Regions from separate parts of the Pseudomonas ogarae genome, predicted to be linked through region 1. Evidence: predicted binding sites of a transcription regulator. Region 1 holds the regulator's gene; the other holds the start of a gene.
The links. Region 1 encodes sigma-54, which starts transcription at its own class of promoters, with help from an activator protein. Its sites were predicted from a motif close to ANTGGCATNNANNTTGCTNT; they were not measured.
Positions count from the first base shown of each region.

Region 1 (7,731 bases):
GGCGTACACCACGGTCTTGGTTGTGGCACGGCTGATCCCCTCTGACGTGGGCTCACAGTCATAGCCCTGGAACACGGCGATCCAGGTCACGACGAAAGCGAATACGGCACTTTTGATCACGCCATTGAGGACATCGTCGAGGAAATCGACGCTGTTTTGCATGTTGGCCCAGTAGGAACCCTCATAGACCCCCAGCCAGTCAACGGCCACCCACGAACCGCCCCAAATCCCCACGACGCTGAAAATCATTGCCAGCACCGGCAGGGAAATGAAACCGGCCCACAGGCGCGGAGCGATGATGTACTTGAGCGGGTCGACGCCGATCATTTCCAGGCTGGACAACTGCTCGGTGGACTTCATGTTACCGATTTCGGCCGTCAGCGCCGAACCGGCCCGCCCGGCGAACAGCAGCGCCGTGACCACGGGGCCGAGCTCACGCAGCAGCGTCAGCGCAACCATCTGCCCGACCGCCTGCTCCGAACCGTAGCTGGACAAAATGCTGAAGCCTTGCAGCGCCAGCACCATGCCGATGAAGATCCCGGAGACCACGATGATCACCAGGGACATCACGCCCACCGAGTGCAACTGCTTGACCAGCAGGCCAAAGCCGCCGCCCGTCGAGTTGCGACCGAGCAAGGCGTGCATCAGGAACAACGAGGAACGGCCCAGTACCGCCACCACGTCGATGCCGGAGCGGCCAAACAGGCGAATTCTTTCCAACAGTGATTTCTTGCGCATCAGCGCTTCCCCAACAGATCGGTACGGTAATCCGTGGCCGGAAAATGGAACGCCACCGGCCCGTCCGGATCACCCGTCATGAATTGGCGAATGCGCGGGTTGTCCGAGTCTGCCAGTTCCTGCGGTGTCCCCTGCCCCAGCACCTGACCATCGCCGACCACATAGATGTAGTCGGCAATGCTGGCGGTTTCGGCCAGGTCGTGGGAGACCACGATACTGGTGATGCCCAGCGCATCGTTGAGCAGGCGGATCAGGCGTACGAGCACGCCCATGGCGATCGGGTCCTGCCCGACGAAGGGTTCGTCGTACATGAGGATCTTCGGATCGAGGGCAATCGCCCGCGCCAGCGCAACCCGACGCTTCATGCCGCCGGACAGCTCGTCGGGCATCAGGTCAAGGGCGCCACGCAGCCCGACGGCCTGCAATTTGAGCAGGACGATGTCACGGATCATCTCTTCCGGCAGGTCGGTATGGACCCGCAGCGGGAACGCCACGTTCTCGAACACATCGAGATCGGTAAACAGCGCACCACTCTGGAAGAGCACGCCCATGTGCTTGCGCGCATCGAACAGGTCGCTGCGAGACAACTCGGGAAGATTCTGACCATTGACCCAGACTTCGCCGGCGCTGGGGCGCAGTTGTGCCCCCATCAGCCGAAGCAGCGTGGTCTTGCCGCACCCGGAAGGCCCCATGATGCCGGTGACCTTGCCGCGTGGAATGCGAATATCGATGTCATTGAAAATGCTGCGCGTCCCTCGCTTGAAGGACAGTCCCTTCAGCTCGACCGCGTAGGCGTTGTCGGCACTCATCTAAACTCCTTGCGATGCAGCCTCACATTCGAATGCCCTCGGCAGCCGACGAGTGCCGGTACCGCCGGGCACGCGAACCGGCGGCGAACTATATCACTGCAACAGCCAAGCTCCCAAGGCCAACGCCCCGCCCGTTAAGCCTGGCTTAAGGTAAAAAGCCACATTTTATGTCGAACCTTGCACCCCCTCGAACAAAGCATGACGAACTTACGTGAGGGAATTGTTCATTACCGCTATAATCGCCGCCTTTTCATCGGGCTATACGATTTCTGACATGAGCCAATCCAGCGACCTGATTCAATCAGCACAACGTACCATCCGCCTCGAGCTCGAAGCCGTGCAAGGCTTGCTGCCCCATATCGACGCTAATTTCGTACGCGCCTGCGAGATGATTCTGGCCAGCAAAGGCCGCGTGGTCGTGGTCGGCATGGGCAAATCCGGGCACATCGGCAACAAGATCGCCGCCACCCTCGCCAGCACCGGCACCACCGCCTTTTTCGTCCATCCGGCCGAAGCCAGCCACGGAGACATGGGCATGATCACCCGGGACGATATCATCCTGGCCCTGTCCAACTCCGGCTCCACCAATGAAATCATCACGCTGCTGCCGCTGATCAAGCGCCTGGGCATCCAGTTGATCAGCATGGCCGGTAACCCGGACTCGCCACTGGCCAAGGCCGCCGAAGTAAACCTCAATGTCCATGTCGAACACGAAGCCTGCCCGCTGAACCTGGCACCGACCTCCTCCACCACCGCCGCCCTGGTCATGGGCGACGCTCTGGCCGTGGCGCTGCTGGAAGCCCGGGGCTTTACCGCGGAAGATTTCGCCTTTTCCCATCCCGGTGGCGCCCTCGGACGTCGCCTGCTGCTGAAAGTCGAAAACGTGATGCACGCCGGCCAGGATTTGCCACAGGTGCTGCGCGGCACGCTGCTCAAAGATGCGCTAATGGAGATGACCCGCAAGGGGCTGGGCATGACAGTGGTCCTGGAGGCCGACGGCAAGCTCGCCGGGATCTTTACCGACGGCGACCTGCGCCGCACCCTGGACCGCACCATCGACATCCACAGTGCGACCATCGAGCAAGTCATGACGCCCCACGGCAAGACCGCCCGCGCCGAGATGCTCGCCGCCGAGGCCCTGAAAATCATGGAAGACCACAAGATCAGCGCCCTGGTGATCGTCGACGCCGAAGATCGTCCAGTGGGCGCCCTGAACATGCACGATTTGCTGCGTGCGGGAGTCATGTAAATGAACACAGACCTGTTGCAACGCGGCAAAGCCATCAAACTGGCCGTATTCGATGTAGACGGCGTGCTGACCGACGGCCGCCTGTACTTCCTTGAAGACGGCAGCGAGTTCAAGACGTTCAACACCCTCGACGGCCAAGGCATCAAGATGCTGATGGCCGCCGGCGTACAGACCGCTATCATCAGCGGTCGCAAGACCCCGGTGGTCGAGCGGCGCGCGAAGAACCTCGGCATCCCGCACCTTTACCAGGGGCGCGAAGACAAACTGGTGGTGCTGGACGAGCTTCTGGGTCAACTCAACCTAAGCTATGAACAGGTGGCCTACCTCGGTGACGACCTGCCAGATCTGCCGGTGATTCGCCGGGTCGGCCTGGGCATGGCCGTCGCCAACGCGGCCACCTTCGTACGCGAGCATGCCCACGGCGTCACCACGGCGCGAGGCGGCGAAGGTGCGGCCCGCGAATTCTGTGAACTGATCCTGCGCGCCCAGGGCCACCTCGAAGCGGCCAACGCCGCGTACCTGTGAGCCACTTATGCTGAGCAAGAAGATTCGCACCATCGTGGTGTTCGGCTGTATCGCGGCGCTCTTTGCTGCGGTGGGCTACTGGAACATCAGCCCCGAACGGTTTCTCGACCGGCCTGCGACCCAGATCGAGGAAAAGATCGACTGGTACGCGACCAACACGCATACCCTGCAGTACCTGCCCGACGGCAAAGTGCAATATGAGATGACGTCCGACAAGGTCGACCACGTAAAGGCCACTGACATTACGCTGGTCACCAAGCCCGACCTGAACATGTTCCGCGGCACCGATTTTCCGTGGCACGTGCAGAGCGAGCACGCCGAAGTCAATTCCGGCGGCACCGAAGTGGAACTGATCGACTCGGTACGCATCGCCCGAACCGACGAGAAAAACCGCACGACCATCATCACCAGCACGCGCATGACCGTGTTCCCACAGCAAGAATATGCGCAGACCGAGCAACCCGTTAGAATCGACGGCGCCGGGGGTGTATCGACCGGCACGGGAATGAAAGCGTATTTGAAGGAAAGCAGGATACACCTGCTATCGAACGTAAGAGGACAGTATGAAGCTCGCTAAAACCCTCCCTATTTTGCTCAGTCTGGGCGCAGCACTGGGAAGCGCGAGCGCCTGGGCTCTTCCCACCGACCGCGACCAGCCTATCCGCATCCAGGCCGACGACGCCCAGCTCGATGACAAGAATGGCGTCGCCACCTATAAGGGCGACGTAATCATCACCCAGGGCTCGATGAAGGTCACCGGCAATACCGTGACCATCACCCGCACCCCGTCCGGCGACATCGACGTAGTGACCTCCGTGGGCAACCTGGCCTATTTCGAGCAGATGCAAACCGCAGGCGATACCAAGCCTGTGCAGGGCTACGGGGTCACCATCCAGTATCACGCCTCACAGGATCGTGTCGTCCTGATCGACCGCGCCAAGGTCGTCGACAAGGACAACAACGTGACCCAAGGCGAGAAAATCGTCTACGACACCAACAAGAAGCTCGCCAGCGCCGGTCGCGCCACCGGTAGCAAGGTGACCGAGTCGCGTCCGCGGATCGACATGGTGATCCAACCGAAAAAGAAAACCGACGAGCAGAAGGCCCAGTAATGGCAACTCTGAAAGCTCAGCACCTGGCCAAGAGCTACAAGAGCCGTCAAGTCGTGCGTGATGTCAGCCTGTCCATCGACAGCGGCCAGATCGTCGGCCTGCTCGGCCCCAACGGCGCGGGCAAGACCACTTGCTTCTACATGATCGTCGGCCTGGTCCAGGCCGATCAGGGTCGCGTGCTGATCGACGACCTGGATGTCAGCCACCAGCCGATGCACGGCCGGGCGAAGGCCGGTATCGGCTATTTGCCGCAAGAAGCGTCGATCTTCCGCAAACTGTCGGTTGCCGACAACATCATGGCCATCCTCGAGACCCGCAAGGAACTCGACAAGGCCGGTCGTCGCCAGGAGCTGGAAAGCCTGCTGCAGGAATTCCACATCAGCCACATTCGCGACAACCTGGGCATGAGCCTGTCCGGTGGCGAGCGGCGCCGCGTGGAAATCGCCCGCGCCCTGGCCACCGCACCGAAGTTCATCCTGCTCGACGAACCGTTCGCTGGCGTGGACCCCATCTCGGTGGGCGACATCAAGCAGATCATTCATCACCTCAAGGCCAAGGGGATCGGCGTGCTGATCACCGACCACAACGTGCGCGAGACGCTGGACATCTGCGAAACCGCCTACATTGTCAATGACGGCCAGTTGATCGCCGAAGGCGACTCCGCAGCTATCCTGGCCAATGACCTGGTCAAGGAAGTGTATCTGGGCCATGAGTTCCGCCTGTAAGGACAAGTGTCTGGCGACTTGCCCGAGCGTCGTTTAATTTTATTATGGCGACGCTCTAGGCAAACACTTCAGTTTCAGGCATATAATTTGCTTAAGTTTGGCGCTTCGGCGCCCTGTAGTGGATGGCGCATGTGCGCCGGCGAATAAGGTGTTAAGCCCCTGCCATGAAACCATCGCTAGTCTTGAGAATGGGCCAGCAGCTGACGATGACACCGCAGCTGCAACAGGCCATCCGCCTGCTCCAATTGTCGACCCTGGACCTGCAACAGGAAATCCAGGAGGCCCTGGAGTCCAATCCGATGCTCGAACGCCAGGAAGAAGGCGACGACTTCGATAACGCCGATCCGCTGGCCGACAACGTCGAGCAGAAGACCAACACCGAAATCCCGGAACCGTCCTACCAGGAAGCCGCCCCGACGGTGGATAACCTCGAGGATGGCGAATGGAACGAACGCATCCCCAACGAGTTGCCCGTGGACACGGCCTGGGAAGACGTCTACCAGACCAGCGCCAGCAACCTGCCGAGCAGCGATGACGACGAGTGGGACTTCACCACCCGCACCTCTGCCGGCGAAAGCCTGCAAAGCCACCTGCTGTGGCAGCTGAACCTGGCGCCGATGTCCGACACCGATCGCCTGATCGCCGTAACCCTGATCGATTGCATCAACAACCAGGGCTACCTGGACGAGACCCTCGACGAAATCCTCGAAGCATTCGACCCCGAGCTCGACATCGAGCTGGACGAGATCGAAGCCGTCCTCCATCGCATCCAGCAGTTCGAGCCGGCCGGCATCGGCGCCCGCAACCTGGGTGAGTGCCTGTTGCTGCAACTGCGCCAGTTGTCCGCCAAGACACCATGGCTGGCCGAAGCCAAGCGGCTGGTCACCGATTACATCGACCTGTTGGGCGGCCGCGACTACAGCCAACTGATGCGTCGCATGAAGCTCAAGGAAGATGAGCTGCGCCAGGTCATCGAACTGGTGCAGAGCCTCAACCCGCGCCCCGGCTCGCAGATCGAATCCACCGAGCCCGAATATGTGGTCCCCGACGTGATCGTGCGCAAGCACAATGATCGCTGGCTGGTGGAGCTCAACCAGGAGTCAGTGCCCAAGCTGCGCGTCAACGCCCAGTACGCCGGCTTCGTCAAGCGCGCCGACACCAGCGCCGACAACACCTTCATGCGCAACCAGTTGCAGGAAGCGCGCTGGTTCATCAAGAGCCTGCAAAGCCGCAACGAAACCCTGATGAAAGTGGCCACCCAGATCGTCGAGCATCAGCGCGGCTTCCTGGAGTACGGCGATGAGGCGATGAAACCGTTGGTCCTGCATGACATTGCCGAGGCAGTGGGCATGCACGAGTCGACGATTTCCCGGGTAACCACCCAAAAATTCATGCATACCCCCCGGGGCATCTATGAATTGAAATACTTTTTCTCCAGCCATGTCAGCACCTCCGAAGGCGGCGAATGCTCGTCCACGGCCATCCGCGCGATCATCAAAAAACTGGTGGCCGCGGAAAATCAGAAAAAGCCGTTGAGTGACAGCAAGATCGCTGGTTTACTGGAGGCACAAGGCATTCAGGTGGCCCGCCGTACCGTCGCCAAGTACCGCGAATCCCTCGGGATCGCGCCTTCGAGCGAACGCAAGCGGTTGATGTAACAAGGCCACGCCACAGCGTTCCAGTGGCAGGCATTTCTGCCTGCCGCTTTATGCACTGGCAACGAAGGAGAAGCTGTATGCAAGTCAACATCAGTGGACACCAACTGGAAGTGACCGAACCCCTGCGCACCTACATCGGCGAAAAACTCGACCGATTGGAGAGGCATTTCGACAAGATCACCAACGTGCAAGTCACGATGAACGTCGAGAAACTGCTGCAGAAAATCGAAGCCACGCTGCATATCCCCGGCGGAGAAGTGGTTGCCAACGCAGAGCACACAGACATGTATGCCGCGATTGACCTGCTGACCGACAAGCTGGATCGCCAACTCAAAAAGCATAAGGAAAAGACCCAGAGCCTCCTCCAGGGCGCGACCGGTCGTTAACCCCCCTAATCCATGATCCGACTAGAAACCATCCTGACCCCCGGCCGTTCCCAAGTGAACGCGCCGGGCGGCAGTAAAAAGAAAGCCCTCGAACAAATTGCCAACCTGATCCACCGCGAAGTGCCGGATCTGGAAATGCAGGACGTCTTCGAGGCCCTGGTTGCCCGTGAAAAACTCGGTTCCACCGGTTTTGGCAACGGCATCGCCATTCCTCACTGCCGTCTCAAGGGTTGTGCCGCGCCGATCAGCGCGCTGTTGCACCTTGAAACCGCCATAGATTTCGACGCCATCGACGGCGCCCCGGTCGACCTGCTGTTTGTATTGCTGGTACCGGAAGCGGCGACCGATGCGCACCTCGAGCTGCTGCGCCAGATTGCCAGCATGCTGGACCGCAAGGAAGTGCGCGAAAAACTGCGCAGCGCACCGAGCAACGAAGCGTTGTACCAGGTTGTCCTGGACGAGCAGAACGGTCATTAAAAATGCGCATGATCATTGTCAGTGGCCGCTCCGGCTCCGGTAAAAGCACAGC
Region 1 is NZ_CP077086.1:1,309,581-1,317,311, reverse strand. Features, by position in the region: gene mlaE (lipid asymmetry maintenance ABC transporter permease subunit MlaE) at 1-738, opposite strand, end outside; gene HU749_RS05575 (ATP-binding cassette domain-containing protein) at 738-1,547, opposite strand; gene HU749_RS05570 (KpsF/GutQ family sugar-phosphate isomerase) at 1,822-2,796, shown strand; gene HU749_RS05565 (KdsC family phosphatase) at 2,797-3,321, shown strand; gene lptC (LPS export ABC transporter periplasmic protein LptC) at 3,329-3,898, shown strand; gene lptA (lipopolysaccharide transport periplasmic protein LptA) at 3,885-4,433, shown strand; gene lptB (LPS export ABC transporter ATP-binding protein) at 4,433-5,158, shown strand; gene HU749_RS05545 (RNA polymerase factor sigma-54) at 5,323-6,816, shown strand; gene hpf (ribosome hibernation-promoting factor, HPF/YfiA family) at 6,894-7,202, shown strand; gene ptsN (PTS IIA-like nitrogen regulatory protein PtsN) at 7,215-7,679, shown strand; gene rapZ (RNase adapter RapZ) at 7,682-7,731, shown strand, end outside.

Region 2 (7,731 bases), 3.0 Mb from region 1:
CAGGCGAATGAAGCGGAACGCATCGTTGCGCATGATGGTGCCGTAGGTTGCACCACGAAACAGGTGGGATCGCTCCTTGATCCACTCGCAGAAACGGCTCATGCCGTAGCGATTCAAGCCTTGCTCGGCGATCCCACGAATTTCCAGCCAGGTGGCGTTGATGTTTTCCCACATGTCGGCGGTGATACGCCCACGTACCGCATGGGCACTGGCTCGCGCGGCGCCGAGACAACTGTAGATGCTGGCCGGGTTGGCCGCTTCCAGGGCAAAGAAATGCAGCAGGCGCTCGGCGTGCAGCTCGCCGTGTCGCTCCCGGTAATCATCCAGCGTGCCGGTGATCAGCAATGGCATGGCCAACTCGTGCAGGCCATCGCCACGCCCGTCCTGGGGCATCAGCGACAGCGAATAGCTGACATCGAGCATCCGTGCGAGGTTTTCCGCACGCTCCAGGTAGCGCGACATCCAGTACAGGTCCGAGGCGGTTCTACTCAGCATGGCAGCTCCTCAATCCTCGACCACCCAAGTGTCCTTGGTCCCACCGCCCTGGGATGAATTCACCACCAGGGAGCCTTCGCGCAGCGCCACCCGTGTCAGCCCGCCAGGCACCACGCGGGTCTCGCGCCCCGACAGCACAAACGGCCGCAAATCGATGTGGCGCGGGGCGATGCCGTTTTCGACAAAGGTCGGGCAGGTCGAGAGCGACAGCGTCGGCTGGGCGATGTAGGCGTGCGGCTTGGCCTTGATCCGCTCGCGAAAGGCATCGATCTGCGCTGTCGTCGCGGCCGGCCCCACCAGCATTCCATAACCGCCGGAGCCCTGGGTTTCCTTGACCACCAGATCGGGAAGATTCGCCAGCACGTGGGAAAGCTCAGCGGGATTACGGCATTGCCATGTAGGAACGTTCTTCAGGATCGGCTCTTCGTCCAGGTAAAAACGGATCATGTCGGTGACGAACGGGTACACCGATTTGTCGTCCGCCACGCCCGTGCCGATGGCATTGGCCAGCACCACGTTGCCGGACCGGTAGGACGACAACAGGCCTGGTACGCCGAGCATCGAATCCGGGTTGAAGGCCAGTGGATCGAGGAACGCGTCGTCGAGGCGACGGTAGATCACATCCACCGATTTCGGGCCGTCGGTGGTGCGCATGAACACTTTGTCATCGCGTACGAACAGGTCGGCGCCTTCCACCAACTCCACACCCATCTCCCGGGCCAGGAACGCGTGCTCGAAGAACGCGCTGTTGAAACGCCCCGGCGTGAGCACCACGACACTGGGATCGTCCAGCGGGCTGGAGCTTTTCAGGGTGTCGAGCAGCAGGTTCGGATAATGGTCGATGGGGGCGATGCGCTGGGCGGCGAACAGTTCAGGGAACAGGCGCATCATCATCTTGCGGTCTTCGAGCATGTAGCTGACGCCGCTGGGCGTACGAAGATTGTCTTCGAGCACGTAGTACGTGCCGTCACCGTCGCGCACCAGATCGACACCACAAATGTGCGCGTAAATGTCACGGTGCAGGTCCAGCCCCTGCATCGCTAGTTGGTATTGCTCGTTGGCCAGCACCTGCTCGGCGGGAATGATGCCGGCGCGGATGATCCGTTGCTCGTGGTAGAGGTCGGCCAGGAACATGTTCAGCGCCTTGACCCGCTGGATGCAGCCACGTTCGACCACCCGCCATTCACTGGCCGGGATGCTGCGCGGGATCGTGTCGAAAGGGATCAGGCGCTCGGTCCCCTGCTCGTCGCCGTAGAGCGTGAACGTAATGCCAGCACGATGAAACAACAGGTCGGCTTCGCGCCTGCGTTGCGCCAGCAGCTCGTCAGGCGTTTCAGCCAGCCAGCGGGCAAACGCCTGGTAATGCGGACGGACCTGGCCGTTGGCATCGTACATTTCATCAAAACCGCTGCGGATCATGCCGTACTCCTTGTCACCCTGGCAGCAAGGCTTCGCAAGCCCCGTGCCATCGGCATAAACGCTTTATGATCAACGGGTTGGATTCTCCTCTGACAGGCCGTGCACTTTTCTAGTGCAGCAAATACCCCCACCCCGCTGCCCCCCGCTCCATTGCGACGCAGGGGCGTCGCTCTCCTGAGCATAGCCATGGAAAAACGACGCGGCTTGATCTGGATACAGTTAGGTACAAAACCTGGCGGTTGTGGTGTTGGCGGGGGACATGCTCACCTATTCGGCGTCCGCCACAAATCCCACAGTAATGTTCAATGCTCGGGTAGTTCACAGACATGAAAACGGCCGACACAAAGGTCAGCCGTTGCTGTGGTTGCGGTGAGTAACTGTCAGGCCTGCAGGCGCCGGATCTCTTGCTTGACGCCCCAGCCCTCGATCACACCACCCAAGGGTTCGACGACTGCCTCAAAGTCTTGCTCGAAGTCTCCTATGTCATCGTAAGTGGCGTACATCACCCGGCTCAGTTCCAATGACCAAGCCCCGTCGTCCCGTGCACTGATCTGCGCGTTCAGCGACTCTCCCCGAAAATGACCTGCCGCCCTGCGCGCCCGCTCCTCGTCCGGGAAAATGGCGTAGAACTCAATGGGATGGAATCGGGAAAAATCGAAACCGCCTTCTTTCATGCGGCGCAATACGCTGGTGCTGATGTCTTCTTGATAGGCTGTGCTCATGAAACGTCCTCCTGAAACCAATGGATAGACTTTCCGTCTTCCCGTGCGTGAAGCCCTCAGGCTGCAAGCGGTACGGCATCAAATGGCCGTCGGGACACAAGCATGTAGCTGACAAGACCGGACCTTGGCGATCCTTTCGCTGATCTCAATTGCAGAGTAGCCGTAAGTGGTGGCCACTGCCAAGCGAGACCAGGCACCGTTTCATGAAATCGGTGTAATGCTGAGAATTTCGATGCTGTTTTGCGACTTGAGATTCTTGACTGTCGGGTCTTCGGTGCGGTTTTCCAAGTCGTTGAGGTCCAGTCGCTTGAGCACTGGAAGCAATCTTTCGCGAATCAATTGGGCGGCCTGCTCCATGGTGGGCTTCTGGTCATGGTCGAACTGCTCGACGGTGGTTTCACCGTGATCGTCAATGAAAGTGATTTCCCACTTTTGCATCGGTGTCTCCTTGATCAATTCAGGGCCTGGCTTACCTTTATCTCGACATTGGGGGCCGGACAATCGTTCCACTGGGCGGCCTGGACGGCACACATGAAAAGACCGCCTCTGGGGCGGTCTCCTGGTGTACAGCCGTGGCCGATCAGTTTTCGGCGCGTTCCTTCAGGGCTTTCAAGGTGTTGAACGGCGCATCCACCACAAACTTGTTCGCCAGCCAGGACGGTACGTCACCCCCTGGCTCGGTGTGGACCTGGTAGGTCACTTCGATCTGGTCAGCGCCCTTTGGCGTGAACGTCCAGAAGCCTTCAACCTGGGTCACTCGCACGAAACCTTGCTCTTCAGGCAGGTATTTCGGCACGCCCTTGAGCTTGCGGGTCAGGCTGCCATCGGCGCCCTCCTCGGTGGTGACTTGCAGCACCGAGTCTCGGGCCGTCACCGGCCATGGCGTGTTGAACTGGGTGTAGGTCCAACTTTGATTGCCTTCGTGCTTGAGCAGTTTCTGGCTCTTGCATTCATGAATCCAGGCGCAAGCGCCGGGAACGTCTTCCTGCAGGGCCCGCAGCTTGGCCATGGTGGTTTTCATCACCGTCACGCCGCGATAGGCCTTGTACTTGGAGCCCGCCACTTCACTGAGGGAAACCTTGATACCGTCCTTCTCCTTGGCAACCTGCCAATCCTCTGCCTGAGCGGTGGCCGTTGCCAGCAATACAGTCAACCCACACAACACAGCCATACGATGCAGCGAACCCATAGTTCTTTTCCTTATTGTCCAAGTTCGTTCAGTTAGGATCCGTTCATTGACTCATTACGCTGCCGTGACTTGCTCCCACCAACCGATCAGTCGGATGGCCTCTTCACTGCTGCTGCCGCACACCTCGATGTCGGCGTCGAACGCCGAGCACACTGCCGGACGTTCCGGCTGGCCGAAGATCCGGCACAGGTTATCGACTGACAATTGCGCGCAACGTTCTCCCGCCGGTTTGCCTTGGGGCATGCCAGGGATCGATGAGCTGATGGAAGGGGCGATGCAACAGGCGCCACAGCCTTCACGGCATTTCATGACGGCGACATCCTCACGACAGTAATGGTTAGTAACAGAACACAGAGTACCGGCTAAAACACTCGTTTTAAATTACCGTCTGCGTGTTTTTTTGCCCATGGCGGGATGACCGAATGGTCAGCGACGAACTGCAGGCCTGTCGAAGGCTCATTGCTTGAATTCGAAGTCCAGCGCCGCACCTTCCACCTCATTGCGCTCCTGGTTGCGCAGTGGCAGCTGCATTTCATTGCTCAACAAACGGCCATTGAGCTGAAACGGCCCGGGTTTCTCGCCGAACATCGACGGCAAGAGCTGCTCACGCTTGGACTGCACCACCTTACCCGGTGGTTGCAGTTCCTCGACCATGTCACGAGGCAGGCTCAGATCGAGCTTGGCCGGCGGCAATGGGGTCTTGGCGACCTCGCGGGCGGATTTGCTCTTGGAAGCGATGGGCGCGCGCTTTTTCTTCGCGGGAGCTGCCTTTTTAGTGGAAGGCTTCTTGGTCACTGCCGTTTTTTTCGGCGTATCTTTCGTGGCACTGGCGGCCGGTTTTTCCTGCGCTGGAGTTGCCGCGACGACGCCTCCCATGTGGAAGGCGCTCAACAGGCCGATCAAAACCCAGGCAGCAGGAAAAATGGCTTTCATAGACACAACGGTACTGACGACAGGGACCCCCATGCTCGCCTGATAATGAGGCGCTGACAAGCACATCGAGCTAAGCCACTGACGCCTAAAGAAATCCGTTGGCCGTCTCTTGGCACAATTGAGTGGCCAGCATCCCCAGTGTCATCAAGGCCCGTTCTGCCTCACGGTTCCAGGGAGTGCCACAGTTCAAGCGAATGCAGTGGTTGAACTGCTCGGTGTTACTGAAAATCAGCCCTGGCGCGATGCTGATGCCTTGTTGCAACGCCCGCACATGCAACTCCTGGGTATTGACCCGCCCCGGCAGGCTGACCCACAGGATGAAGCCTCCAGTGGGACGGCTCATCTGCGTGCCTTCGGGGAAGTACTGCTGCACCGCCAGTTGAAAGGCGCTGAGGTTCTTGCGGTACTCCTGGCGGATATAGCGCAAGTGCCGGTCATAGCCGCCGTTTTCCAGGTACGCGGCGATGCCCATCTGCGTGACACTGCACGCGGAGTGAGTGCTGAAGGTCTGGAGCCGCTGGATTTCCTGCTGGAATTTACCCGCGATCATCCAGCCGATGCGCACGCCCGGCGACAACGTCTTGGAAAAACTCGAACAGTAGATGACCCGGTCCAGCCGGTCGTAGGCCTTGAGGGCCTTGGTGCGCCCCTGTTCGAACATCAACTCGCCATAGATATCGTCCTCGACGATCTGGATGTCGAAGTCCGACGCCAAGCGCAGCAGTTGCTTTTGCCGCTCTTCAGGCATGGTGCCGCCCAAAGGATTGCTCAGGCGCGTGGTCAGCACCAACGCCTTGATCGACCATTGGTTGGCCGCCAACTGCAAGGCCTCCAGGCTCATGCCGGTGACCGGGTCGCTGGGGATTTCGATGACCTTGAGGCCCAACAGATCCGCCAGTTGCAGCAAGCCGTAATAGGTCGGCGACTCGGCGGCGATCAAGTCCCCCGGCCGCGTCAGCACCCGCAAGGACATCTGCAGCGCATCGACGCAGCCGTGGGTGATCACCACCTCGGAAGGGTCCACCACGACGCCGGCATCGCGCATGCGAATCGCCACCTGGCGACGCAACGGCTCGAAGCCTGGGCTGAACATGTAACTGAACGCCCGCGGGCTGTGGAAACGCGTGACCTTGGCCAATTGCTGATGCAAGGCCCGAACCGGCAGATAGTCGACGCTCGGCACCGCCGCGCCCAGGGGAAATACCCCTTCGCGGCGCGACTCGACCAATACTTGCTGGATGATGCTGCTGCGCGTCACCAGCCCCGGACGCTCTACCCGGGCAATGTCCGGCGTCGGCGCCGTCAGGGCGGGCGTCTGGTGCACGTAGTAGCCAGACTGCGGCCGCGCGCGAATCAGCCCCTGGTCTTCAAGGTTGGCGTAGGCCTGCAGTACCGTGGCATGGCTCACGTTGAGCTGCGAGCTCATCTTGCGCACCGACGGCACGCGTTCACCAGGCTGATACACACCGCGCCGGATGTCTTCAGCCAGCTGTTGAGCAATACGTTGATAGAGCAGAAGGTTGGTCATGACGCAGCACTCGATTTCACGGGCATTTTATTCTTGTCGGAAACGATACCGGAACAGTTTAGAAGTGTACTGGGACAGTTGCCAGATTACTCGACAGTACAGTGGAGTGACAGCTCTAACTGTACTCATCATGCATCGATTGCAGGGCCAAAAAAAACCCGGCGCCTTTACAGGGGCCGGGTTTTCCAGTGACGCAGCCCTCAGCGGGCGGCGCCGAGCTGGCCTTTTTCGTCGGAGAACACAATTTCAACGCGACGGTTCTGTGCCCGGCCACGCTCGGAAGCGTTGACGTCCACCGGGTATCCATCACCGTAGCCTTCGACCTGGATACGCTTTTCGTCGATCCCCAGGTCCACCAGCACATCCGCTACCGCTTGCGCGCGGTCACGAGACAGCTTGAGGTTTTCCTGCTTGCCGCCGGTGCTGTCGGTGTATCCCTCGATACGCACCACGCGCTTGGGGTTGAGCTGCAGGAACTGCACGATCTTGAGCACGACCCGGTTGGCCGAGTTCTTCAGTTCCGCTTCGCCGGTGTCGAACAGCACGTCACCGAGAGTCATCACCAAGCCGCGATCGGTTTGTGTGGTCGCCATGGCCATGATCTGTTCTTCGAGCCATTTGCCCTGCTGCTGCACACTCAACAACTTGGATTCACGCAGGGCCAATTGCAGGCGCTGGCGCTCCAGTTCGAGCTTCGTCGCGCGCTCTTCGTTGAGCACCTGGTTGCTGTGCTCCCGGGCGATGGCACTGTAGCGCTGGCTCAGGTAGGCGTAATGCTGCACATCTTCGCCGCTGCCCCAGTAGCTGGATAACCGATCGGCACGGGCCAGGGACTCACCCGCGCGGATCACGTCCCGGGGTGCGGCACGCAGGACGTTGGCGTCCTCCTTGACCTTCTGAAAATCGGTGCTGGCCTGCTCGAGCGCCGCTTCGCTGCGCTGGCCGGCGCAGCCATACAAGCTGGCCAGGCCAGCGAGGACCAGACCGCCCAATACGTGGGAGTGCTTCATTGGGCATCCTCCCGCAACTGTTTGCGCAAGCGCTTGATGCGGGTGTCGAGCACGTTCAGTTGCTCCTGGCTCTTGAGGGTCAGCACCTTCGCTTCGGCCAGGCGGGCGTCGAGTTCGGCCTGTTCGGCCCGCATGCGCGCCTTCTTGTAGGATTCGTCGGCCATGTTGGATTTGGCGCGGGCAAACTTTTCTTCAGCCAGTTTCAATTCGGGCACTTCGTCGGCAGTGGCGCCAACGGCCCGGGCTTGCTTCAGTGCCTGTTCGGTCAGGCGGATCTGTTCATTCGGCGCCGGATCGGCTGCGCAGCCCGCCAGAGCCAGAACGGCCAGGGCAGCGAAAAGAGGTCGAATAGTCACTAATGTTCCCTACTGTTTTGGGGCACTGACAGGTGGCTGCAACTGTGTTCTCCAGCGCTCGAGATTGCGCTGCAACACA
Region 2 is NZ_CP077086.1:4,839,663-4,847,393, forward strand. Features, by position in the region: gene HU749_RS21130 (alpha-E domain-containing protein) at 1-495, opposite strand, end outside; gene HU749_RS21135 (circularly permuted type 2 ATP-grasp protein) at 505-1,914, opposite strand; gene HU749_RS21140 (ribonuclease E inhibitor RraB) at 2,295-2,636, opposite strand; gene HU749_RS21145 (hypothetical protein) at 2,838-3,074, opposite strand; gene HU749_RS21150 (START domain-containing protein) at 3,217-3,825, opposite strand; gene HU749_RS21155 (YkgJ family cysteine cluster protein) at 3,880-4,134, opposite strand; gene HU749_RS21160 (translation initiation factor 2) at 4,282-4,758, opposite strand; gene HU749_RS21165 (aminotransferase-like domain-containing protein) at 4,844-6,286, opposite strand; gene HU749_RS21170 (OmpA family protein) at 6,487-7,296, opposite strand; gene HU749_RS21175 (DUF4398 domain-containing protein) at 7,293-7,652, opposite strand; gene HU749_RS21180 (substrate-binding periplasmic protein) at 7,662-7,731, opposite strand, start outside.
Region 2: a site for sigma-54 is predicted at 1,946-1,965, ahead of HU749_RS21135 (circularly permuted type 2 ATP-grasp protein). Genes of this name have one in related genera too.